DNA from 3 places in the Ligilactobacillus sp. UO.C109 genome. Region 1 is predicted to be linked to each of the others. Evidence: predicted binding sites of a transcription regulator. Region 1 holds the regulator's gene; each other region holds the start of a gene.
What was found. Region 1 encodes CtsR, which represses protease genes until heat stress. Its sites were predicted from a motif close to TTGGTCAAAAAAGGTCAAANA; they were not measured.
Positions count from the first base shown of each region.

Region 2: a site for CtsR is predicted at 4,412-4,432, ahead of clpP (ATP-dependent Clp endopeptidase proteolytic subunit ClpP). Genes of this name have one in related genera too.
Region 3: a site for CtsR is predicted at 3,613-3,633, ahead of OZJ21_RS01260 (ATP-dependent Clp protease ATP-binding subunit). Genes of this name have one in related genera too.

Region 1 is NZ_JAPSFH010000034.1:7,414-15,722, reverse strand. Features, by position in the region: gene rpoB (DNA-directed RNA polymerase subunit beta) at 1-3,447, opposite strand, end outside; gene OZJ21_RS08785 (ATP-dependent Clp protease ATP-binding subunit) at 3,702-6,188, opposite strand; gene OZJ21_RS08780 (CtsR family transcriptional regulator) at 6,210-6,677, opposite strand; tRNA gene OZJ21_RS08775 (tRNA-Pro) at 6,869-6,942, opposite strand; gene OZJ21_RS08770 (dihydroorotate dehydrogenase) at 6,979-7,923, opposite strand; gene carB (carbamoyl-phosphate synthase large subunit) at 7,942-8,309, opposite strand, start outside.
Region 2 is NZ_JAPSFH010000027.1:78,847-87,155, reverse strand. Features, by position in the region: gene tpiA (triose-phosphate isomerase) at 1-438, opposite strand, end outside; gene OZJ21_RS04660 (phosphoglycerate kinase) at 496-1,698, opposite strand; gene gap (type I glyceraldehyde-3-phosphate dehydrogenase) at 1,804-2,817, opposite strand; gene OZJ21_RS04650 (sugar-binding transcriptional regulator) at 2,880-3,908, opposite strand; gene clpP (ATP-dependent Clp endopeptidase proteolytic subunit ClpP) at 4,510-5,103, shown strand; gene whiA (DNA-binding protein WhiA) at 5,153-6,100, opposite strand; gene OZJ21_RS04635 (gluconeogenesis factor YvcK family protein) at 6,123-7,136, opposite strand; gene rapZ (RNase adapter RapZ) at 7,133-8,014, opposite strand; gene OZJ21_RS04625 (NAD(P)H-binding protein) at 8,198-8,309, opposite strand, start outside.
Region 3 is NZ_JAPSFH010000005.1:4,029-12,337, reverse strand. Features, by position in the region: gene OZJ21_RS01270 (MucBP domain-containing protein) at 1-834, opposite strand, end outside; gene OZJ21_RS01265 (DUF1827 family protein) at 983-1,261, opposite strand; gene OZJ21_RS01260 (ATP-dependent Clp protease ATP-binding subunit) at 1,384-3,576, opposite strand; gene OZJ21_RS01255 (hypothetical protein) at 3,725-3,919, shown strand; gene OZJ21_RS01250 (phosphocarrier protein HPr) at 4,178-4,444, shown strand; gene ptsP (phosphoenolpyruvate--protein phosphotransferase) at 4,444-6,165, shown strand; gene OZJ21_RS01240 (glycosyltransferase family 4 protein) at 6,342-7,541, shown strand; gene OZJ21_RS01235 (glycosyltransferase family 4 protein) at 7,544-8,309, shown strand, end outside.

The DNA.
Region 1 (8,309 bases):
ATCAGCATCAAGAACTTTCATATCCATACCTAATGCTTGTAATTCTTTAACAAGAACACGGAATGATTCAGGAACACCTGGTTTTGGAATTGGTTCGCCCTTAACGATAGCTTCATAAGTCTTAACACGTCCAACAACATCATCAGATTTGTAAGTCAAAATTTCTTGCAGTGTGTAAGCAGCACCATAAGCTTCTAATGCCCAAACTTCCATTTCACCAAAACGTTGTCCACCAAATTGTGCCTTACCACCAAGTGGTTGTTGTGTAACTAATGAGTAAGGTCCAATTGAACGAGCATGAATCTTATCGTCAACCATATGTGCAAGTTTAAGGTAGTACATAACACCAACTGCTATACGGTTATCGAATGCTTCACCTGTACGTCCATCATATAAAACAGTCTTACCATCGCCAGGTAATCCAGCTTCTTGTAATGCACTCCAAATATCTTCATCACGAGCACCATCGAAAACTGGTGAAGCTACGTGAATACCTAATTTACGAGCAGCCATACCTAAGTGAAGATCCAAAACTTGTCCGATGTTCATACGGGAAGGCACACCCATTGGAGAAAGCATGATATCGATTGGAGTACCATCAGGCATAAATGGCATATCTTCTTCTGGAATAACAACAGAAACAGTACCTTTATTACCGTGACGTCCAGCCATCTTATCCCCAACTTGTAACTTACGTTTTTGAGCAATGTAAACACGAACCATCATATTTACACCTGGGGATAATTCATCTCCACCTTCACGAGTAAAGATTTTAACGTCTTGAACAATACCACCTGCACCGTGAGGAACACGTAATGATGTATCACGAACTTCACGTGCTTTTTCACCGAAGATAGCATGTAACAATCTTTCTTCTGCAGATAATTCTGTTACACCTTTAGGAGTTACTTTACCAACTAAAATATCTCCATCTTTTACTTCAGCACCAATACGGATAATACCAAATTCGTCAAGGTTCTTAAGAGCATCTTCACCAACATTAGGAATTTCACGTGTGATTTCTTCAGGTCCTAATTTAGTATCACGAGCTTCAGATTCATGTTCTTCAATATGAATAGATGTATAAACATCTTCTTTAACTAAACGTTCGTTAATTGCGATAGCATCTTCGAAGTTATAACCATCCCATGTCATAAATGCAATCAATGGATTTTGACCTAAAGCCAATTCTCCATTTTCCATAGCTGGTCCGTCAGCTAATACTTCATCAGCATCTACTCTGTCTCCAACACGTACAATTGGTGTTTGGTTATAGTTCTTACCACCATTAGAACGATGGAATTTCATCAATTTATACTTGTCCAAAGAACCATCGTCACGGCGAACTCTAATTTCACGAGCATCTACATATTCAACTGTACCTTCATGTTCAGAAATCAATGCTACCCCAGAGTCATGTGCAGCTTTGTATTCAATACCTGTACCAACTAATGGTGCATGCGGCTTAATCAAAGGAACAGCCTGACGTTGCATGTTAGCACCCATCAAAGCACGGTTAGAGTCATCGTTTTCCAAGAAAGGAATACATGCTGTAGCAACAGCAACTACTTGTTTAGGTGAAACGTCCATGTAGTCAACTTTTTCAGTTGAAATTTCAACGTCATCATCTTTCTTACGAGCCATAACTACATCATCAACAAAGGAACCATCATCATTTAATGGTGAGTTAGCTTGTGCGATAACGTAATTATCTTCTTCATCAGCTGTTAAGTAGTCAATTTTATCTGTAACTTTATGTGTTTTCCAAGATACACGACGATATGGTGTTTCAACAAAACCATACTTATTAATACGAGCATAAGAAGATAAACTGTTGATCAAACCAATGTTAGGACCTTCAGGAGTTTCGATAGGACACATACGACCATAGTGTGTATAGTGAACATCACGAACTTCGTATCCAGCACGGTCACGAGTCAAACCACCAGGTCCCAAAGCAGAGAAACGACGTTTATGAGACAATTCACCCAATGGATTAGTTTGGTCCATGAATTGGGACAATTGAGAACTTCCGAAGAATTCTTTAATTGAAGCAACAACTGGACGAATATTAATCAATTGTTGTGGTGTAACAGTTGATGTATCTTGAATTGACATACGTTCACGTACAACACGTTCCATACGTGATAAACCAATTCTAAATTGGTTTTGTAATAATTCACCTACAGAGCGAGTACGACGGTTACCCAAGTGGTCAATATCATCTGTTGAACCCATACCTTCTTGTAAATTGAAGAAGTAGTTCATGGAAGCTACTATATCAGCTGGTGTAATGTGCTTGAATTGGATATCAACATTTGCATTACCAATAACATTTACTACCTTTTCTGGATCCTTTGGTGAATATACTTTCACAATTTGAAGAGTCATTGGTTCTTGAACAACACCTTCTTCAGATGGATGGAAAGTAAATGTCTTGAAGTCATCTCTTGCTAAGTATGGAGCTAATTTATCCATAACTTGCTTATCAATAACTTCATCCTTATTTACAATAATTTCGCCTGTATCAGGATCAGCTAATGTTTCTGCAACAGTTAAATTCAATAAGCGTGTCTTTAAATCTAACTTCTTGTTAATCTTATAACGACCAACAGGTGCTAAATCATAGCGCTTTGGATCAAAGAAACGAGCTGTTAACAAACTACGTGATGAATCAGCAGTCTTTGGTTCACCTGGACGTAGACGTTCATAAATATCTTTCAAAGATTCTTCTACACGAGAATCATCCATATTCTTATGTACATCTTTTTCCAAAGTAAGCATCAAGCTATCGCTATTAGATCCTAAAATTTCTACAATTTCATTATCAGAACCGTATCCCAAAGCACGGATAAGTTCTGTTAATGGAATTTTACGAGTACGATCAATACGTACATATGCTACATTCTTTGCATCTGTTTCATATTCTAACCAAGCCCCACGATTAGGAATTACAGTTGTACCGTAGTTAGTACGACCATTCTTATCTAATTCGGAGTTGAAGTATACACCTGGAGAACGAACTAATTGTGAAACAATAACACGTTCTGCCCCGTTAATAATGAATGTACCTTGCTTAGTCATCAATGGGAAATCGCCAAAGAATACATCTTGTGACTTAATTTCACCAGTTTCATGGTTGATTAAGCGTAAAGTAACATGTAATGGTGCTGAATAATTAGCATCATGTTGACGTGCTTCTTCAACTGTATACTTTGGTTCTAAAAGTTGATAATCTACAAATTCAAGTGATAATTTACCTTGAAAATCTTCAATTGGCATAATGTCATCAAACATTTCACGAAGACCTTCATCTAAAAACCACTTGTAAGAATCAGTTTGAACTTCAATCAAGTTAGGTAGATCAAGAACTTCTTTAATTCGCGAGTAACTTCTACGTACACGGTGTTTACCGTATTTTACTAAGTGTCCTGCCAAGTTGTTCACCTCTCAAAAAATTTGCTGTGACTCGATTAATTTATTACAATTTTATTACAATTTTATTACAATTTTTATTTTTACCGGTTTTTTGGCAAAAAAAAGCAAAAACAGACAGAGACAAATTAAATTTGCTTCATACTATTTTTGCTTTTATCAAGTCTGCTATGGACAATATATCATAACAAACAATCAATTCACAGTTTTTCGCATTTATATATTTTAAATGGATATTCAGTATTTGTCAATACTAAATATAACTATTAACTATTTATTTTTTCTGCAGCTACTGGATTCTTAACTTTTATCGTTATTTCACCTTTTTTAGCACCTATTGTTACTGTTGCTCCAGTTTCGATATTACCTGCTAATAATTCTTCACTTAGTAAGTCCTCTATCTTATCTTGAAGGACACGTCTAATAGGACGAGCACCATATTCAGCATCAAATCCAGCTTCTGCAACTATATCTATTGCTGCAGGGGTAATTTTCAGATTAATATTTTGCTCTTTAATCCTATCTATAATATTCTTAGCCATCAATTTAACAATTTGATGAATTTCTTCTTTATTAAGCGAATGGAATACAACAGTTTCGTCAAGACGATTCAAGAATTCTGGTCTAAAAGTCTTCTTCAATGTTTCTCTAACTTTTGCTGCCATTGCTTCATAATCATCGCTGACATCTTTTGCACCAAAACCTACTGATTTTTCATCGCGTAAGGCTGTAGCACCTAAGTTAGATGTCATAATGATAATTGTATTTCTGAAGTCTACCTTTCTACCTTTAGAATCAGTTAAAAATCCATCATCTAATACTTGTAACAAGATATTGAAAACATCATTATGAGCTTTTTCAACTTCATCTAATAATACTACTGAATAAGGATTATTTCTAACCTTTTCAGTTAATTGTCCGCCTTCATCATATCCTACGTATCCAGGAGGAGATCCAATTAAACGACTAGTTGTGTATTTCTCCATATATTCACTCATATCAATTCTAATCATTGAATCCTCTGAGCCAAACATAGCTTCTGCTAAAGCTTTAGCTAATTCAGTTTTACCTACACCTGTAGGACCTAAGAACATAAATGAGCCAATTGGTCTTGTAGGATCCTTCAAACCACTTCTTGCTCTTCTTATCGCTTTACTTACTGCTTTAACAGCTTCATCTTGTCCTATAACTCGATTATGCAATATCTTTTCTAATCTAATTAGTCGGTCTCCTTCAGAACGATTAATTTGAGTTACTGGAACACCAGTCCATTCAGAAACAACTTCTGCAATATCTTCAGCCGTAACTTTTACACGATAGTTATTGCTATCCTCTTCATCTTTGTCACGTTGGATTTGCTTTTCAAGCCTTTCTTGAATCTTTAATTCTTCATTTCTGATTTCTGCAGCTTTTTCAAAATCTTCTTTTAACAACGCTTCTGTCTTCTCTTGGGAAAGCTCTGATAATTTCTTCTTTATTGCAGAAACTTTGTCCACTTTTTGTGCATTATTAATTCTTACTCTAGCAGCAGCCTCATCCATTAAATCAATTGCCTTGTCAGGTAAAAATCTTGAAGCAATATATCTTTTACTTAACTTAACTGCACTCTCTAATGCCTCATCTGTAATTTGAAGTTGATGATGTTTTTCATATTTAGGACGTAATCCTTTTAGAATTGTCAACGCTACTTCTGGGGTTGGCTCATTGATTGTCACACTAGCAAAGCGTCTTTCCAAAGCTGCATCAGCTTCAACATATTTTTGATATTCATTTAAAGTTGTTGCACCTATTACTTGTACTTCACCACGCGCTAATGCTGGTTTTAAAATATTGGAAGCATCTATCGCGCCTTCAGCACCACCCGCGCCTATTAGAGTATGCATTTCATCAATGAATAAAATAACATTGCCATCTTCACGAATTTCTTCAATAATCTTCTTTAATCGATCTTCAAATTCACCACGATATTTTGTTCCAGCAACCAAAGATCCCATATCAAGCATCATTACACGCTTATTCTTCAAATTATCAGGAACTTCACCATTTACAATCTTTTGTGAAAATCCTTCTGCAACAGCTGTTTTACCTACACCTGGTTCTCCCAAAAGAACTGGATTATTCTTTGTCCTTCTACTTAAAATTTGAACAACACGCTTAATTTCATTATCTCTACCAACTACTGGATCAATTTGATCTTTACGCACCATTTCTGTCAAATCACGTGCTAATTCATCTAACGTAGGTGTACCATTATCCTGTTTCTTTTCTGATAACGCTAATTTCTTACGTGTTCTATTAGCTGTTGTTGCATCTACACCCATTGTACGATAGGTAATATTTTTCACCTTACGTAAATCAATATTCAGAGCTGCTAGAATACGTGAAGAAATAGTTTTATCATCTTCTAATAGTGCTAACAAAATATGTTCTGTTCCTACCTTTTCAACATTAAAAAGTTTAGCATGTTCTCTAGCACGCTCTAATACATAACGAGTCCTTGGGGAATATGGTAAATAAGTATCAGCGCCTCTACGTTGTAAATTACCGTATCCTACGATATGTTCAATTTCTTCTCGCACATCTACTTCAGTTACTACAAAACTTTGTAATACTTTAGCAGCTACGCCATTTTTCTCCATTGTTAGTGCTAAAAGTAAATGCTCTGTTCCTATTGCTTGATGCTTGAAGTAATTAGCTTGTTGTTGTGCAAGAACTAATACTTGTTTAGCACTCGGTGTATACCTTTCTTCCATAGCCATAACCATTACTCCCTTCTATTCTTCGCATCTCAATTGATTTAAGATACTTACCAAAATCCTTGCGCGAATCATATTTTCCATTTCAGCAGTCGGCAAATCCAAAGCTTGTCGGCTAATAGCAGCTAAGACATAATTTGCTTCTTTTCTAGAAAAGACGCCATCCTCGTATAAACTACTAATTAATTGGTAAGCCTGGTTTTCTGTAATTTCAGTGCCAATTGCAGAAATCAAATCATCTAAAACAGACTGATTCTCTGCCAAATCTACTTTTACAATCCGAATATAGCCGCCACCGCCACGTTTACTTTTAACAACATAGCCATTTTTCAAAGTAAAACGAGTTTTTATTACATAATTAATTTGTGATGGAACACAGTCAAATTGCTGTGCAATCTCAGACCGCTTTATTTCAATTCTTCTTGAATCAGCCAATATATCTTTCAAATATTGTTCAATAATATCTGAAATGTTACGGTTCTGCATAATTCTCCATCCTCTCTTGTAGGTTTGACCTACATTGACTTTTAGTCTATTATAAATGAATTTCGGCAACAAATGCAAAAATTTAGTATCTATTAACAATCAAAAAACTCTCTTTAAAGTAGTGCAAGAATTTTTTAATCCCTACTCTACTCAAAGAGAGTTTAACAATATTGTGTTTTTTTAGAATCCTATCGGAAAAACAAGATTCGAACTTGCGACCCCATCGTCCCGAACGATGTGCTCTACCAAGCTGAGCTATTTTCCGAGTACAGATTCCATTATATTACTTTATTTTTACTTATTAAAGCTTGAACGCTCCACGTTTTTTCACATTTAAACGTAATTCCTCAAGGCTTTCAATTCCCAATTCTTCCATTCTCTTTGGAAGTTCTTCAATCAAATGTGGACAAATCATAGAATCATGGAAATGTGCAGTTCCAACAGCAACAGCTGAAGCACCAGCCATATACATCTCTAAGACATCATCTACTGTTTCTACCCCGCCCATCCCAATAATTGGCAAATCAGTATTTTGAGCGACTTGATAGATCATTCTAATCGCAATTGCTTTTACAGCTTTCCCAGATAAACCACCCATAATGTTACCAAGTACTGGTTTACCTGACGCTACATCTATGTGCATTCCTAAAACTGTATTAATCATGCTTATTCCATCTGCTCCACCACGCTCCACAGCTTTAGCAATAGCCACTATATCTGTTACATTAGGTGAGAGTTTTACATAAACAGGAACTGTTGAAACTTCCTTAACTTTCTTTGTTAATCTTTCAGCAACTTCTGGAACAGTTCCAAATGCCATACCACCTTCATGAACATTAGGACAAGATATATTCAACTCTAATGCATTAACCATTCCTGATTGTGACAATTTAGTAGCTACTTCAACATAATCATCTTCTGTTGCTCCACCAACACTTCCAATTATTGGTAGTTCAGGATATTTTTCTCTTAAAGCTGGTAACTTTTCAGACACTACTACATCTACACCAGGATTAGTAAGACCAACTGCATTTAAGACTCCATCTTCAATTACTGAAATTTTAGGATCAGGATTCCCGGTTCTAGCTTCTGGAGTAGTAGTTTTTATAACCAATGCTCCTAATGTATCCAAAGAATATTTATTAGCACTTGGAACATCGCCGAAGCCAAAAGTCCCACTAGCAGGCATGATAGGATTTTTTAATTCTAGTCCAGGCAATGATACTGCCAATTTTTTTGTTTCCATGATAAATTCCTCCATTAATTAAAGTGAGTTAGTAGCAAATGAACGATTTTCAAGTGCTTTTAATAATGCATCTGCTGTATTTAATGATGTTAGCAATGCAATATTATGCTCGATAGCTAATTGACGGATTACAAATCCATCCGATGCTACTTCTTGATCATGACTCATAGTATTGATTACTAAATCAACACCATCATTAACGATCAAATCATGTAATGAAGTTTCATTACCAGTATCTTTACCTAACTTATCTACAGTTTGTACAAACAAACCATTTTCACGTAAAAATTGACTTGTTCCTTCAGTTGCGAACATACGATAACCTATCTTACTAAATCTCTTAGCAAGTGGTAATACAGCATCCTTATCTTTATCTTCAATTGTTA
Region 2 (8,309 bases), on a different contig from region 1:
TTGGTTTGCTACCCATTCTTCAGCTTTTCCAGCTTCACGAGTTTCCAAAGATTCACCACAGCAAATGATTGGTGTTAAACCATTACGGAAGATAGCATGAGCTTTCTTGTTAATATCTTCATCAGTTTCGTGGAAGTAATCACGACGTTCGGAATGACCGATAACAACGTAGTCTACTCCCATTTCCTTTAGTACTTTTGGTGATGTTTCACCTGTAAAAGCACCTTCATCTTCAAAGTAGCAGTTTTCAGCTGCAACTTTTAAATCAGAACCTTTTGCATTTTCAAGTAATGCTGGTAAGTCAACAGCAGGAGCTGCAATAACAGCTTCAACTTCAGATGCTGCTGGTAAATTATCCTTAACAGCTTTTACAAATTCTGCAGTTTGTTCTGGATTCATATTCATTTTCCAGTTACCTGCGATAATTGGTGTACGCACAATAAATCATCCTTTCAGAAATTAAACCTCAACCTAGTTTCTATAACTTAACTTAAATTACTTATCAGAAACTGCAGCGATACCAGGTAATGTCTTACCTTCTAGATATTCAAGGGAAGCACCACCACCAGTAGAAATGTGTGTTAACTTGTCAGCAACACCTAATTGTTGTACAGCAGCTGTAGAATCGCCACCACCAACAATTGTTGTAGCATCGCTTAAAGTACCTAAGAACTTACCTACTTCAAGTGTACCTTTTGCAAAGTTGCTCATTTCAAATACACCCATAGGTCCGTTCCATACAACTGTCTTAGCATCTTTTAAAGTATCTTCAAATAATTCAACAGATTTTGGTCCAATATCTAGAGCCATGTAACCATCTGGAATATCACCTTCAACAACTTCACTAGGTGCATCGTTGTTAAATTCTTTTGCACATACGTTGTCTACAGGTAATACTAGCTTATCGCCAGCTTTTTCCATAATTTCCTTAGCTAATTCGATCTTATCTTTTTCAACTAAAGAGTTACCGATTTTGATACCCTTAGCAGCGTAGAATGTATATGTCATACCACCACCAACGATAACTTTATCAGCTTTTCCTAATAAGTGGTTAATAACACCAATCTTATCAGAAACTTTAGCACCACCTAAGATAGCAACAAATGGGTGCTTTGGACTGTCAACAGCGTTACCTAAGAACTTGATTTCTTTTTCAAGTAAGTAACCTGCAGCAGCTTGCTTGCCTTCAGCTTTCATAGCTTCAGAAATACCAACGTTAGAAGCATGTGAACGGTGAGCTGTACCAAATGCATCATTTACAAATACATCACCTAATGATGCCCAGTACTTACCTAATTCTGGATCATTTCCAGATTCTTTCTTACCATCTAAGTCTTCAAAACGAGTATTTTCAACTAAAAGAACGTCACCATCATTCATATTGTTGATAGCATCTTCAAGTTGTGCTCCACGTGTAGCAGGAACAAATGTAACAGGCTTGTTTAATAATTCTGCAAGACGTTCTGCAACTGGACGTAAAGATAATTCTTTCTTATCTTCTTCTTTCTTAATACGTCCTAAGTGTGAGAATAAAATAGCCTTTCCATCGTGTTCAATAATGTAGTTAATTGTTGGTAAAGCAGCAACAATACGGTTGTCGTTACCAATTACTCCATTTTTAATAGGAACATTAAAGTCAACACGCATAAGAACTTTTTTACCTTTTACGTCTAAATCTGAAACAATAAGTTTAGCCATGATTTTAGTAAACCTCCAAAGTAGAATTAAAATAAAAGGCGGAAGGAGTAACCTCCTCCCGCCTCAGTAACTTGCATTGCAAATTAATTTTAGTAAAAACTAAAATTAGATCATGCTAGCAAATTTTTCTAATGTACGGATCATTTGAGATGTGAAACCGTATTCGTTGTCGTACCATGCAACAACTTTAACAACTTGGCCGTCACCCTTACCAACAACTTGTGTTTGAGTTGGGTCAAATACAGAACCAAATGTTGTACCGATAATGTCAGAAGAAACAATGCCATCTGCGTTGTAACCGAATGATGGGTTATTTTCTGTAACTTTCTTAACTGCTTCGTTAACTTCATCAACTGTTACTTCTTTTTCAAGAGTTACAACTAATTCTGTTAAAGAACCTGTAATAACAGGAACACGTTGTGCATGTCCATCCAACTTACCATTCAATTCTGGAACAACTAAACCGATAGCTTTTGCAGCACCAGTTGAGTGAGGAATTGTGTTTTGAGCAGCTGCACGAGCGTTGCGAACATTACCCTTACGATCTGGACCATCTTGTAATTTTTGTGTAGCTGTGTAAGCATGAATTGTTGTCATTGTACCAGCTTTGATACCAAATGCATCGTTAACTGCCTTTGCAGGAGCAGCCAAGCAGTTTGTTGTACATGAAGCAGCAGAGATGATCTTGTCGTCTGCTGTAATTGTGTCATCATTTACACCGTAAACGATTGTCTTCATGTTACCTGCAGGAGCAGAAACTAATACACGCTTAGCACCTGCTTCAAGGTGAGCAGAAGCTTTTTCTGTTGATGTGTAGAAACCAGTTGATTCAAGAACTAATTCTACACCATCATTCTTAACCCAAGGAATGTTCTTAGCATCAGCTTCAGCATAAACAGGAATTTCCTTGCCATTAACAACAAGTGCACTGTCTGTTGCAGAAACTTCACCGTCAAATTGACCATGAGCTGTATCATATTTCAATAAGTGTGCCAACATTGCTGGAGATGTTAAGTCATTGATAGCAACAACTTCCAAATCATTTGATGCTTCAGCAATACGACGGAATGCTAAACGACCGATACGGCCAAAACCATTAATACCTACTTTAGTTGTCATAACTAAAATTTCCTCCTTTAGGAAATGAAAATTTTATTTTATTTTAAAAGGTAATAGAATTACTACCCTTTTAAAATCATCTTAGCAGCTCCTTCGTCAGTAATCAAGTATGTTTTCTCAGGAGCGTTCTTCATGTATGCTGCTATTGCTCGTGCCTTAGAACTACCACCAGCAACAGCGATTATACAATCCATATTCGCGAGATCTTCAAGTTGCAATCCAATTCTAGGAATCTTGTAAACAACTTTCCCCTTATCGTCAAAGAAATAACCAAAAGTCTCAGACACAGCCTTACGCTCTTTTAGCATTGCTACTACATTTTTAGGCATCGAACGTCTCTCTGCCATACTAATTGCTTCACCTATACTATGAACAGCAGCATTACTCTGTCTAATTAAATTCACAACTTCTTGTACTACGGGTTCATTAAGAAGCGGACGATAAGTATCTTCGCTAACCTGTTCAGGCACATATAATGTCCTGTGATTACCACCAGTTTTTTCAGCCATTAAGCCACATACATTATTCGCCTGAATATCTAACCTTTCGCCTATACCACCACGGGCAGGCACGAAAGTCAAATCTCTATCTACTGCAATTTCGGAAGTCAAACAGGTAGCAACTTTAGCCATCGTAGTACCACCCATTGCAGCAATGACATTTTTACCCTTAGGCAATTCCTTACCTAGGATATCATTTACTAACTTGCCCATGTCCTCAATAATCAAAGGCTGTCTATCACTATCTCCCGAAACAATTAAACAGTTTCTTATACCTAGGTATCGAGATAATTCTTTCTCCATTTGCTGTAACCCTAATAAAGAGTCCATCAACTTGGAAAGGCCTTGTATTGTTCTTTTACCTTTAGCAGTCAAAATCATACCAGACTTTGTTGAAGCAATTAATTCTTGCTTCCTTAAATAATCTGTTTCAGTCCGCAAAACTCGTTCACTCATGCCCAAGGTTTGTGCTAGTACTCTTCTGCCAACTGGTTCAGACCAATCAATACTTCTTAAGATAATAAATCTTTTCCTTAGAACATCAATTAAATCTGGAACGATTGACTCAATCAACTCTACTTCCTCGCGCATTTTATGTCCTCTTTCTTGCGGGACTCTTGACGTCCAACAGTGTCATCGAGCGACCCAGTTAAGTTAAAAAGAAAAAGTACAACAACAATTAATTAACCATTAAACTGTTCTTATACCTCAACTACATTTGTAGTATATCAATATTCTTTAAATTTTGCAAGCCTTTAAACTCTCTAATTTGAGCGTTTCTTTATAAATTCTTTAAATCTTAATTAAATTAACTTTTCTATAAATAATATCAAAATATTCAGAATTTTTATTTCTAAATTTCATTTTTTAATGATAAAATCCGAACATTATTTATAATAAAATAAAAAGCCAGCTCAACCCTGAACCAGCTTAAAAATTAATTATATGCCGTCTCGGAGTCGAACCGAGATTACAAGAACCGGAATCTTGTGTGATATCCATTACACTAACAGCACAAATTAAATAACGTTATTGATTTTACTTCATATAAACTTTAAAAGCAATAAAATTATTTTCATTTAATTAAGGCTTTAAATTTGACCATTATTGACCTTTGTACTAAACTAGCAATATAAGAGCTTGAATGCTAAAATTATTCAAGAATATAAATTTTATTTAGGAGGTTTCTCTTATGAATTTAGTGCCTACAGTTATTGAACAATCTTCACAAGGTGAACGCGCTTATGATATTTATTCACGTTTATTAAAAGATAGAATTATTATGGTATCTGGTGAAGTCAATGATGACATGGCTAATGCTATCATCGCCCAACTTCTATTTTTAGATGCTCAAGATTCTGAAAAAGATATTTATATGTACATTAATTCTCCTGGTGGTTCTGTTTCTGCTGGTTTAGCAATCTACGATACAATGAATTTCGTTAATGCTGATGTTCAAACTATCGTTATGGGTATGGCTGCATCTATGGCTTCTGTCCTTGCAACAGCTGGTACCAAAGGTAAACGTTTTGCTCTACCTAATTCTGAAATTATGATTCATCAACCATTAGGTGGTGCTCAAGGACAATCAACTGAAATTCAAATTGCTGCTGAACACATTCTTAAGACTCGCAAGTTAATTAATCAAATCTTAGCTGACGGTTCTGGTCAAGATATTGAAACTATCAATAAAGATACTGAACGTGACAATTTCATGACTGCTCAACAAGCTGTAGATTATGGTTTGATTGATGGTATTATGAAGAATAAGAAGAAAATTAAATAATTAATACATTATAAAAAAGTTCCTAGACCATACAATCTAGGAACTTTTTTTATAGTACCGCAATACTTTCACCAGCGCGTATTTTTTCGGCAATTTCATTTAATTTTCTCAACCTATGATTTATACCAGATTTAGAAATTGGTCCTCCAGGTATAAGTTCACCCAAATTCTTTAAGCTTTCTTCTGGATGCCCCAATCTCGCTATTGCTACTTCTTGTAATTTCTGTGGTAATTTATCAATTCCCACCTTAGCATCAATCAACTTAATATTATCAATTTGCTTTTTAGAAGCATCTGCGATTTTATTAAGATTAGCAGTTTCACAATTCACAATACGATTAACTGAATTTCTCATATCCCTAACAATTCTAATATCTTCAAATTTCAACATGGCATTCGTTGCACCTATCAAAGATAAAAAGTCTGCTATTTTCTCAGCTTCTTTTAGATAAGTAATATAACCACTTCTTCTCTCTGTTTTCCTTGCATTTAATCCATATCTATTCATCATTTCACATATTGTATCATTATGATCTTCATATAGTGAGTAAATTTCTAAATGATATCTACTTGTTTCAGGATTATTAACAGAACCAGTTGCTAAAAATGCCCCACGTAAATATGATCTTACCTTGGCATCGTCATCCAAAAATTCTAAAGGAACAGTTTCTTTAATCTGAAAATTATCTAATATATCTAAATCCTTTAAAATTTCATTTGTTCCAGTTTTTAAACGTACAATATAAAAATTATTCTTCTTCAATTTCATCTTTCGACGAACGATCAATTCACTCTCTATATCGTAAAACTGCTTTAATAATCGGTAGATACGCCTAGCAATAGCTGGATTTTCTGTTTGAACACTTAAAACAAATTGCTTATTAACAATACTCAATGAGCCATTCATCCTTATTAGTGCCATCAATTCAGCCTTAGCATTACCAAAATGAACCTCAAGCATTGTAAGTTCTTTTTTTACATCACTAGCGTATGACATTCCTCCACCTCTATTCTATACTCTAATTAAATTCATCGTCGTTCCATGACTTGGGTCTTCCAGTAAGTCTCATCAGTTCATCTACAACCTGATCTCCATTATGGAAAATTCCTCTATCACGCATTAATAAGAAGTTATCTGAAATAACTCTTGTTCCTTGTTCACGTAAACCTGAAAAATCATGTTTTACTTGATATAAGTATTCGTCGTATTTTTGTCTGTCTAAATAATCGCTAGGCACATTTTCAGTATTTACCAACACTGTGTCAATAAAGTTTTTACCCAAATGACTATTCAAAACTTTAACATGATCTGCATCTGAAAAATGTTCAGTTTCACCCTTTTGAGTCATGATGTTACAAATATATATAACCTCAGCCTTAGTTTCACAAACTGCACGACCCACATTTTCAATCATTAAATTAGGCAAGATACTAGTAAATAGACTTCCTGGCCCTAATACAATCTGATCAGCATTCATAATGGCATCAATTACTTCTGGCATCGCCTCTGGTTTACCTTCACCATTTGTTGTAACCCATACTTTTTTTATGGTTTTTCCAGCCGCTGAAATTTCTGCTTCACCAGAGATTTCACTACCATCAGTAAATTTTGCATTCAATACTAACGGAGTATTAGCAGCCGGATAGACGTGTCCATCTACTTTCATTAATTCAGATAACTCTTGCACTGCATTAAAAATTCCTCTATTTTCCATTTCAGATAGTGCAGCTATTATAAGATTTCCAATTGCATGCCCTGAAAAGAACTGGTCTTTAGAATTAAATCTGTACTGAAATATATCTTTATATACATCTGGCAGATCAGATAAAGCAACTAATACATTTCTAATATCTCCAGGCGGAACTACGTTAATATAATCTCTGATAATTCCGGAAGATCCTCCATCATCAGCAACTGTAACAACAGCAGTAATATCAGCATCTCTCTTACGTAAACCATTTAAAATAACAGGAAGGCCAGTACCTCCACCTATGACAACAATTTTAGGTGTATTTCTTGTTTGTTGTTTCATGAGCGATTCACCGTCTCCTTTCGTTTATTCATATCACGATGTGACATATGAACAGGATACTCTTTAGATAATTCATTACCTATTCTTTCAGCTAATGCCACTGAGCGATGTTGCCCCCCTGTACATCCAATTGCAATTGTTACATTAGATTTCCCTTCTGTAATATAACCTGGAATTACGTATTTTAGAAGAGATACAAATTTTTGATAAAATTCTTCTGTTTTCTCAGATTTCATCACATATTCGTATACAGCGTCATCCTTACCAGTTTTATTTCGCAATTCCGGTACATAGTAAGGATTAGGTAAGAAACGTACATCCATAACAATATCTGCATCTATAGGTAGTCCATATTTAAAACCAAATGACATAACTTCGATATGAAAAGTTTTGGTATCTCTAGCTTCAAAATTCTTAAATATCTCTTCTCTTAGTTGACGTGGAGATAACTTAGAGGTATCAATAATGATTTGAGCATTTGACTTAATTGGTGCCAATAGTTCTCTTTCTAAATGAATTCCGTCTAAAATTCTTCCCTCCATAGCCAACGGATGAGATCTTCTAGTTTCTTTATATCTAGCAACTAGTTCTTCATCTGAAGCATCTAAAAACAATATTCTAGAAGAATTGAATTCACTTTCATCTAATTCTCTCACCATTTCTACAATTTCATCATAGAAAGCACGAGATCTTAAATCTACTACTAATGCTATTTTCGTTATTTTCCCAGATTCCTTAACCAATTCATAAAATTTAGGCAATAATTTAGGAGGCATATTATCCACACAAAAATAACCTAAATCTTCAAAACTCTGTACAGCTACTGTTTTCCCAGCACCACTCATTCCGGTAACTATTACTAATTGCAATGCACTCATGAACATCGCCTCAACTTTCTTATCCTTTTTAATCATTTTACCATTATATCATATCCGGGCGTGTCTTTAAAAAAATAAAAATATTCCTACATGTATTTTAATTATAATTCTTTCCTTTTCACAAGAAATAACCCGCAATCTAAAGTCATCTTGCCTTTAGATATACGGGTCAAATCCGACACTCTAAATGTCTTTTAATGCTGTTTCAATTGGGTTATCCCCACTACACATCATAATAACTTTGCCAATTGTATTGTTATGTTTGATTACCTCTGCCAATACTTTAGCAACATCT
Region 3 (8,309 bases), on a different contig from region 1:
AGGAATACTTAGTTCAGGATCATCCTGGATAGGAGCGATCTTTAATGTATCTGATAAAGTATATGGATTGTTTTCTAGTAATTCCATACGTTGTTCATCAAATTTAACCCAGGCATTTCCGCCAATGTTATACCACCAATCATTATTGATAAGCTGAATAGACTCAAATGTTTGCCAAATAGTATCTGGAGCAAGTGTGACAGATATATCATGTCCTTCGGGTTCTGTATAACTTAAACAATAAGAATTGATACGAAGATAATGCACATTATGATCAACAATTTTCCAACGTGATTTACGATAATAGTATGTGACTAATTGTTGTTTATCTGAGAAGACACCACGAGTAGGACCAACAGCTTTTTGTAGTGAATAGTCAGGGATGGTAGGGGCATTTAATTCAAAACGTTCCCCAAAATCTCCTCGGATAAAGACAGGACGCATCAGTAACTTTTGCTTATCAATATCTTGTGAAAATAGCCAAACATCAGCCCCTTGATGTTTACGATAGGTAAGAGTTATAGAACCATATTGATCAACAAAGGCACTGGTAAATCCTGAAATATTAATTAAGTCATAGTTGGGAAATTCTTTGAATCTTAAATGAAGTTCTTCGCCAATATATCCAGAAATAATTTGTGGAGTAGTCAGACTTTGACCACGATCATCTTGATATATGATGATTAAAGTAGCGTTATGTCCAACTTTAGTGATAGGTTCTTTATTTTTATCTGAGAGATCACTTTTTTCAACTGTGGATATATCATTTTTTTGTTTTGTTTCATTATTTTTATTAAACTTCATCAAGTTTTTTACTGAGTCTAAGAATGCCATTATTTCACCTCATTTCATGAAGAACTATTATCTTCTATTATATCATTAAAATAAACAAGATTTTAAATGAATTTGTGAAATAATAAAAGCCCGACAAATTTGATGTAAAATATCAATCTGGGGCTAATAAGTAGTAGTCATATATGAATTAGTTATTAACGATGATTTCAACTAAACTCTTTTGTTTAGTAATCTCTATATTTTTAGCGTCATTCTTCAAAAGTTTTTCAACAACAAAAGTAATTTCTTTGTCGGTTATTCCACGTAATTTATTTGAAATTACAATTTCAGAAAATCCATGCTTTTTCTTATATACAACACGTGAATTTCCTAAAGTATAAACTTTAATGAAGTGGGCAGGGGTGGCTGCTAATTCACGCTGAATATCTTTAGCATGACTAGCAGTTACATCAACTAAATGCATCATAATAATCACCGAACCTTTCCTGTATCTCTAATTATATTATAGCTAAATATATTAATTTTATCAAAAATATTGAATAAAAAAGCATAAAAAAAGAGAGTTAAAAAGTTAACTCTCTTAAGAAATTAATCTTCATTTTTTTCAGACTTAGATTTAATTACGATATCACCGTTATTATCTAAATCAGCAACAAAATTTTGGACATTTGGATTATCAAGATAAAAATCAGCAATTTTATCTTCAATTTGTTCTTGAATTACACGACGAAGTGGTCTAGCACCCATCTTAGGATCATAACCTAATTCTGCAAGTTTATCTGCTACCTTATCACTAACATCAATGTGCATATTTTGATCAGCCATCATTTTATTAACATCATCTAGCATTAACCGAACAATTTTGACTAAATCATCTTTAGACAATGGATTAAATTCAATGATATCATCAAAACGATTTAAGAATTCAGGTTTAAAGTATTTGGTTAATTTATCAATAACTGAATGAGATGAACCATTTGCTTCAGCTCCAAAACCAACCGATACTACAGAATCACCACTACCAGCATTACTTGTCATAATGATGATAGTATCTTTAAATGAAACTGTTCTTCCTTGAGAATCAGTTAGGCGTCCATCATCAAGAATTTGTAAGAACATATGCATTACATCAGGATGAGCTTTTTCAACTTCATCAAGCAAAATTAAGCTATAAGGATGACGGCGAACTTGTTCAGTTAATTGACCAGCTTCTTCATAGCCAACATATCCAGGAGGAGAACCGATTAATTTAGAAACTGAGAATTTCTCCATGTATTCACTCATGTCAAATCGAATCATTGAGTCTTCAGTACCAAATAACTCGCGGGCTAATTGCTTAGCTGTTTCAGTTTTACCTACACCAGTAGGACCAACGAATAAAAATGAACCAATTGGACGTCCTAATTTATTGAAACCTATACGATTTCTTCGAATTGAACGAGCAACCTTATCTACAGCTTCATCTTGACCAATAACATGCTTTTCAAGTGAAGAGCCTAAATCACGAAGTTGTTCTTTTTCCTTAGCTTTTAATTCACCAACAGGAATGTTAGTTTTTTCTTCTATAATACGTTCCATATCTTTTTCGGTAACAACTGGAGTATCTTCATCTGAAGCATTGTCTTTCATCTTTTCAAAACGTGATACTTGGTCACGATAGTAAGCTGCTTTTTCATAATTTTCTTCTTTTAGTGCAGCTTGTTTTTGATTTTCGGCATTCTTAATGCGTTCTTCAATAATTTTTGGATCAGTTGCATGAATCGTTAAATTCTTACGAGATCCAGATTCATCTAATAAATCAATTGCTTTATCCGGTAAGAATCTATCTTGAATATATCTATTAGATAAAGTTACAGCAGCCTTTAAAGCTTCATCAGTGTATTTTACATGATGATAAGCTTCATATTTATTACGAATACCATTTAGAATTTTAATAGTTTCTTCTACACTAGGTTCATCAACTTGAACTGGTTGAAGACGACGAGCGAGTGCAGCATCTTTTTCAATTGTTCTGAATTCATTTAGGGTAGTAGCACCTACTAATTGGAATTCTCCACGAGCAAGAGATGGCTTGAGCACATTACCAGCATCCATTCCACCTTCAGCATTACCAGCACCAACAATTTCATGAATTTCATCAATAAATAAGATTACATCTTTTTGTTGTTTCAATTCTTTCATTAGTTGTTGCATTCTTTGTTCAAATTGTCCACGGATACCAGTTCCTTGTACCAAAGAAACAACATCTAGACGAATAACTTTTTTCCCGATTAGTTTTTGAGGAACATCGCCATTAATAATTTTTTGGGCGAGTCCTTCAACAACAGCAGTTTTACCAACACCAGCTTCACCAATTAAAACAGGATTATTTTTAGTACGTCTATTTAGAATTTCAATTACTCTGGCTATTTCTTTATCACGTCCAATAACTGGATCGATTTGACCATTTTTTGCTTCTTCTGTTAAATCTAATCCATATTGTCCCAGAATAGAGGAATTACCATTACGATTACCGTTATTTCCACCTATGCGACCACTTTGTGTAGGTGGCTCTTGAGACATACTTTGTTGGTTAGAAAAATTAGGATTAGATATAGCTTTAAAAATATCATCTAAACTACCAAAACCAAATGGATCTTGTCCGATATTATTAAAGCCGTTAGCTTCATTTTTGATTTCTTGGTAACAATTTTGACAAAGATCAATAGAGGTTTGGCGACCGTTTAAATTAGTTGTTAAGTGAATTGTCGCAGGATTTTTATGACAATTTTGACATAACATAGATTTTCACGACCTTTCTATCAACATATCAAAGTTATTTTGACCAACTTTGACCTTAATGACTTCATTATACAATGTTAGGTATAAAGTTCAAGTATAAAGACTTGGATAAAATATATGTTATAATTTTGTGCGCGAGGTGATTTTTATGGAAAAAGATTATACTGCATTGTTAGACGAACTTAGAGAAGGAACACTAGATAAGTTAGAAATAAATACAGAAGAATTCATGGATTTTCAAAAAGCTTTTATGAATTATAGTCATAGAAAGAATATTGTTGGAACAGCTAAACGAGGTGGGGGAGCTACCTATATTTATAGTAAGGAATCCAAATTAATTTAGTATTAATTATGTTTTGTGCATGATAATGATTTTAGCAAGTATATTTTAAGTATAAATCAGTAAAGATAGTTATTTAACAGTAAAAATACCTAAAAAATATGTATAAATTTAAAATGAAGTAAGTCTTGTCTTACTAAGGTTTTCATGTTATTATCATAGTATCGAGATTGTTATCGTTTGCATATTGTTAATGTAAACGTGTTCTTAACAAGGCTCTTAATCACATATATTTACTTATTCAAAGGAGATTGATTAATAATGGAAAAGAAAGAATTTCACGTAATCGCAGAAACAGGTATTCACGCACGTCCAGCTACATTGTTGGTACAAGCAGCAAGCAAATTTAACTCAGATGTAACATTGGAATACAATGGCAAGTCTGTAAACTTGAAGTCTATCATGGGTGTTATGTCCTTAGGTGTAGGCCAAAATGCTGATGTTGTAATTTCTGCAGACGGTGCAGATGAAGCAGAAGCAATTGCTGCTATTGAAGAAACAATGAAAAAGGAAGGTTTAGCTGAATAATGACTAAGGTTTTAAACGGTATCGCAGCTAGTGATGGTATTGCAGCTGCTAAAGCTTACATGCTCGTTCAACCTGATTTATCATTTGAAGAAAAAACTATTGATAATCCAGATGCTGAAATCGAACGTTTAAGTGTAGCTGTTGAAACTTCCAAACAAGAACTTGAAGTCATTAAGCAAAAAGCTACTGAAAATCTAGGTGCTGAAGAAGCACAAGTTTTTGAAGCTCATTTGACAATTTTATCTGATCCAGAATTATTTGGACAAATTAACGATAAAATTAAAAATGACAAAGTAAATGCTGAAGCTGCTTTGAAGAGTGTAACTGATATGTTCATTCAAATGTTCGAAGCAATGGAAGATAATGCTTATATGCAAGAACGTGCTGGTGATATTCGCGATGTTACTAAGCGTGTTATGGGTCACTTGTTGGGAGTATCTATTCCTAACCCTGCATTAATTAATGAAGAAGTAGTTATTGTTGCTCATGACTTAACTCCTTCTGATACAGCTCAATTGGATCGTAATTTTGTTAAGGGATTTATCACAGATATTGGTGGACGTACTTCTCACTCTGCTATTATGTCTCGTACATTAGAAATTCCCGCAGTTGTAGGTTCTGGTAATGCTACAAGTGAAATTTCTGAAGGTCAAATGGTTATTATTGATGGTTTAGATGGACAAGCATTAGTAGAACCAACTGACGAAGAATTAGAAGATTACAAGGCTAGAGCTAAAGCTTTTGCTGATCAAAAAGCAGAATGGAAATTATTGAAGGATGCTAAGTCAGTTACAGCAGATGGTAAAGAAGTTAAATTAGCTGCAAACATTGGTACACCTAAAGATGTTGAAGGTGCAAATGATAATGGTGCAGAGGCAGTCGGTTTATTCCGTTCTGAATTTCTTTACATGGATGCTTCCGAGTTGCCATCTGAAGAAGATCAATTTAAAGCATACAAAGCTGCTGTTGAAGGTATGAATGGTAAACAAGTTGTTGTTCGTACAATGGATATTGGTGGAGATAAGGAATTACCATACCTTCCATTACCAGAAGAACAAAATCCTTTCTTAGGATATAGAGCTATTCGTATTTCTTTAGATCGCCAAGATATTTTCCGCACACAATTAAGAGCTTTATTGCGTGCATCCCATTATGGTAGTTTAGCTATCATGTTCCCAATGATTGCTACTGTTCAAGAATTTAAGGAAGCAAAAGCTATCTTTGAAGAAGAAAAAGCAAAACTTGTTGCAGATGGTGTTCCAGTATCTGATGATATCGAAGTAGGTATGATGATGGAAGTTCCAGCTGCTGCAATGGTTGCAGATAAGTTGGCTAAGTATGTTGACTTCTTTAGTATTGGAACGAATGACTTAATTGGTTATTCTATGGCTGCTGACCGTGGTAATGAAAAGATTTCTTACCTATACCAACCATATAATCCTTCAATTTTGAGATTGATCAAGAATACAATTGAAGCATCACACAAAGAAGGTAAATGGACTGGTATGTGTGGTGAAATGGCTGGGGATCAAGTTGCTGTTCCTATCTTATTAGGATTAGGTTTAGATGAATTCTCAATGAGTGCTACTTCAATTTTGAAGACACGTAGTTTGTTGAAGACACTAGATTCTAAGAAGATGGAAGAATTAGCTGATAAAGCAGTTAATGATTGTGAAACAGCTGATGAAGTTGTAGAACTTGTAAATCAGTACACAAAATAGTTTAGTATAACTTATATAAAAGGCTTGAGAGGGGAATACCTTCTCGAGCTTTTTTGATTTGTAAATTATTTGTAAAATTTGGGATATTTGTTGATCAAATTATGGGTTTTAATTGCAATGGTTTTGTTAAAAACATATAATTAACAATGACTATAAAATGACAGAGGGGGATATATGTGAATATCGGAATATTTACGGATACTTATTATCCGCAAGTAAGTGGTGTTGCGACCTCTATCAAAACGTTACGAGAACAATTAGAGAAACAAGGGCACACAGCGTACATTTTTACGACAACTGATCCTAATGTTGACAAAAGTATTTATGAGCGTAATATTTTTCGCTTTTCAAGTATTCCATTCATTTCATTTACAGATAGACGTATTGCTGTAAGGGGACTTTTTCATGCTTATCAAGTAGCTAAAGAATTAAATTTAGATATTATTCATACTCAAACAGAATTTTCGATGGGATTAATTGGGAAATTCGTCGCTAAAAATTTGAAAATTCCATGTATACATACTTATCATACAATGTATGAGGACTATCTACATTATGTGGCTAAAGGAAGATTATTAAAGCCTTATCATGTTAAACAAATGTCTAAATCTTTTTGTTACCACATGTCAGGAATAGTAGCACCTAGTTTAAGAGTTAAAGAGACATTAGAACGATATGGAATTGATGAACCTATTGAAATAATTCCAACTGGAGTAGATATCTCTAAATTTTCTAAAAGTACAAATGAAAATATTAGAGAAAAATATAAAATAAATTCAGAGCAACCTTTACTACTAACTTTGAGTAGATTGGCCTTTGAAAAAAATATAGATAAGTTACTAAATGCTATGCCGGATATTTTAGCTAGAGTTCCAGCAACTAAGTTGATGATTTGTGGTGATGGACCTGCTAGGGAGAGTTTGGTACAACAGGTATCTGATATGAATTTAACTGATAGCGTTATTTTTACTGGAGAAATTAACAATGATGAAGTAGGTAGCTACTATAAGGCAGCTGATGTTTTCGTTTCAACTTCAGTATCAGAGTCACAAGGATTGACCTATATAGAAGCAATCGCTTCAGGCACAAAAGTAATTACTACTCATAGTCCATATACAGATTCAATTTTGACAGATGCAAGTATAGGTATGACTTTTACAGGTGAAGATGAATTGGTTAACAAGGTTGTCGATTATCTATTAAATGGTGAAAAATATAATGATTCTAAACCGAGAGAAGAATTGTTGAATAGTATTTCTGCAGATAATTTTGGGAGAAAAGTTGTTTCTTTTTATGAAAAATGTATGCTAGATTTTGATATGAAAAAGAAATTAAGATTTAATTCTGATGAGCTGAACAAAGCGAAAGGAAGATAATTTTGATAAAGATAGGGATGTTTTCTTCGGCAACTAAGGTTAAAGGACAAGGTGTTGGAAGTGCATATACAGAGTTAATAAATTTATTAAAAAAATATTATTCGCAAGAACTTAATATAGAGATTAATAAATTTAACCGTGTAAATATTAGCCATTATCACACTATTGATCCACAATTTTATTTATCTACTTTTTTTCCGGGAAGAGGCTGTAAAATTGGATATGTACATTTTTTACCGGAAACGATAGATGGAAGTTTGAAATTACCTTGGTTAGCGAAAAAAGTTTTTTTTAAATATATAATTTCTTTTTATAAAAGAATGGATCAGCTGGTAGTTGTTAATCCATCATTTATTGAGAAATTGACGGCTTATGGAATAAAGAGAGAAAAAATAACATATATACCTAATTTTGTATCTAGTGATACTTTTTATAAAATTTCAGATTCAAAAGAGAATTTGAGAAAGAAATTGAATTTAGATAATAAATTCACAATAGTTGGTGTAGGACAAGTACAAGAACGTAAGGGAGTACCTGACTTTGTGAAACTAGCTAAACTAAATCCTGGCATACAGTTTGTTTGGGTAGGTGGGTTTTCTTTTGGAGCTATTACTGATGGATATGACGAACTAAAAAAAGTTATAAAGAATCCTCCTGCAAATTTGAAATTTCCGGGAATAGTTGATAGGAATAAAATGAATGAGTATTATAATGCTGCTGATTTATTTTTGCTTCCTTCATACAATGAATTGTTTCCAATGAGTGTAT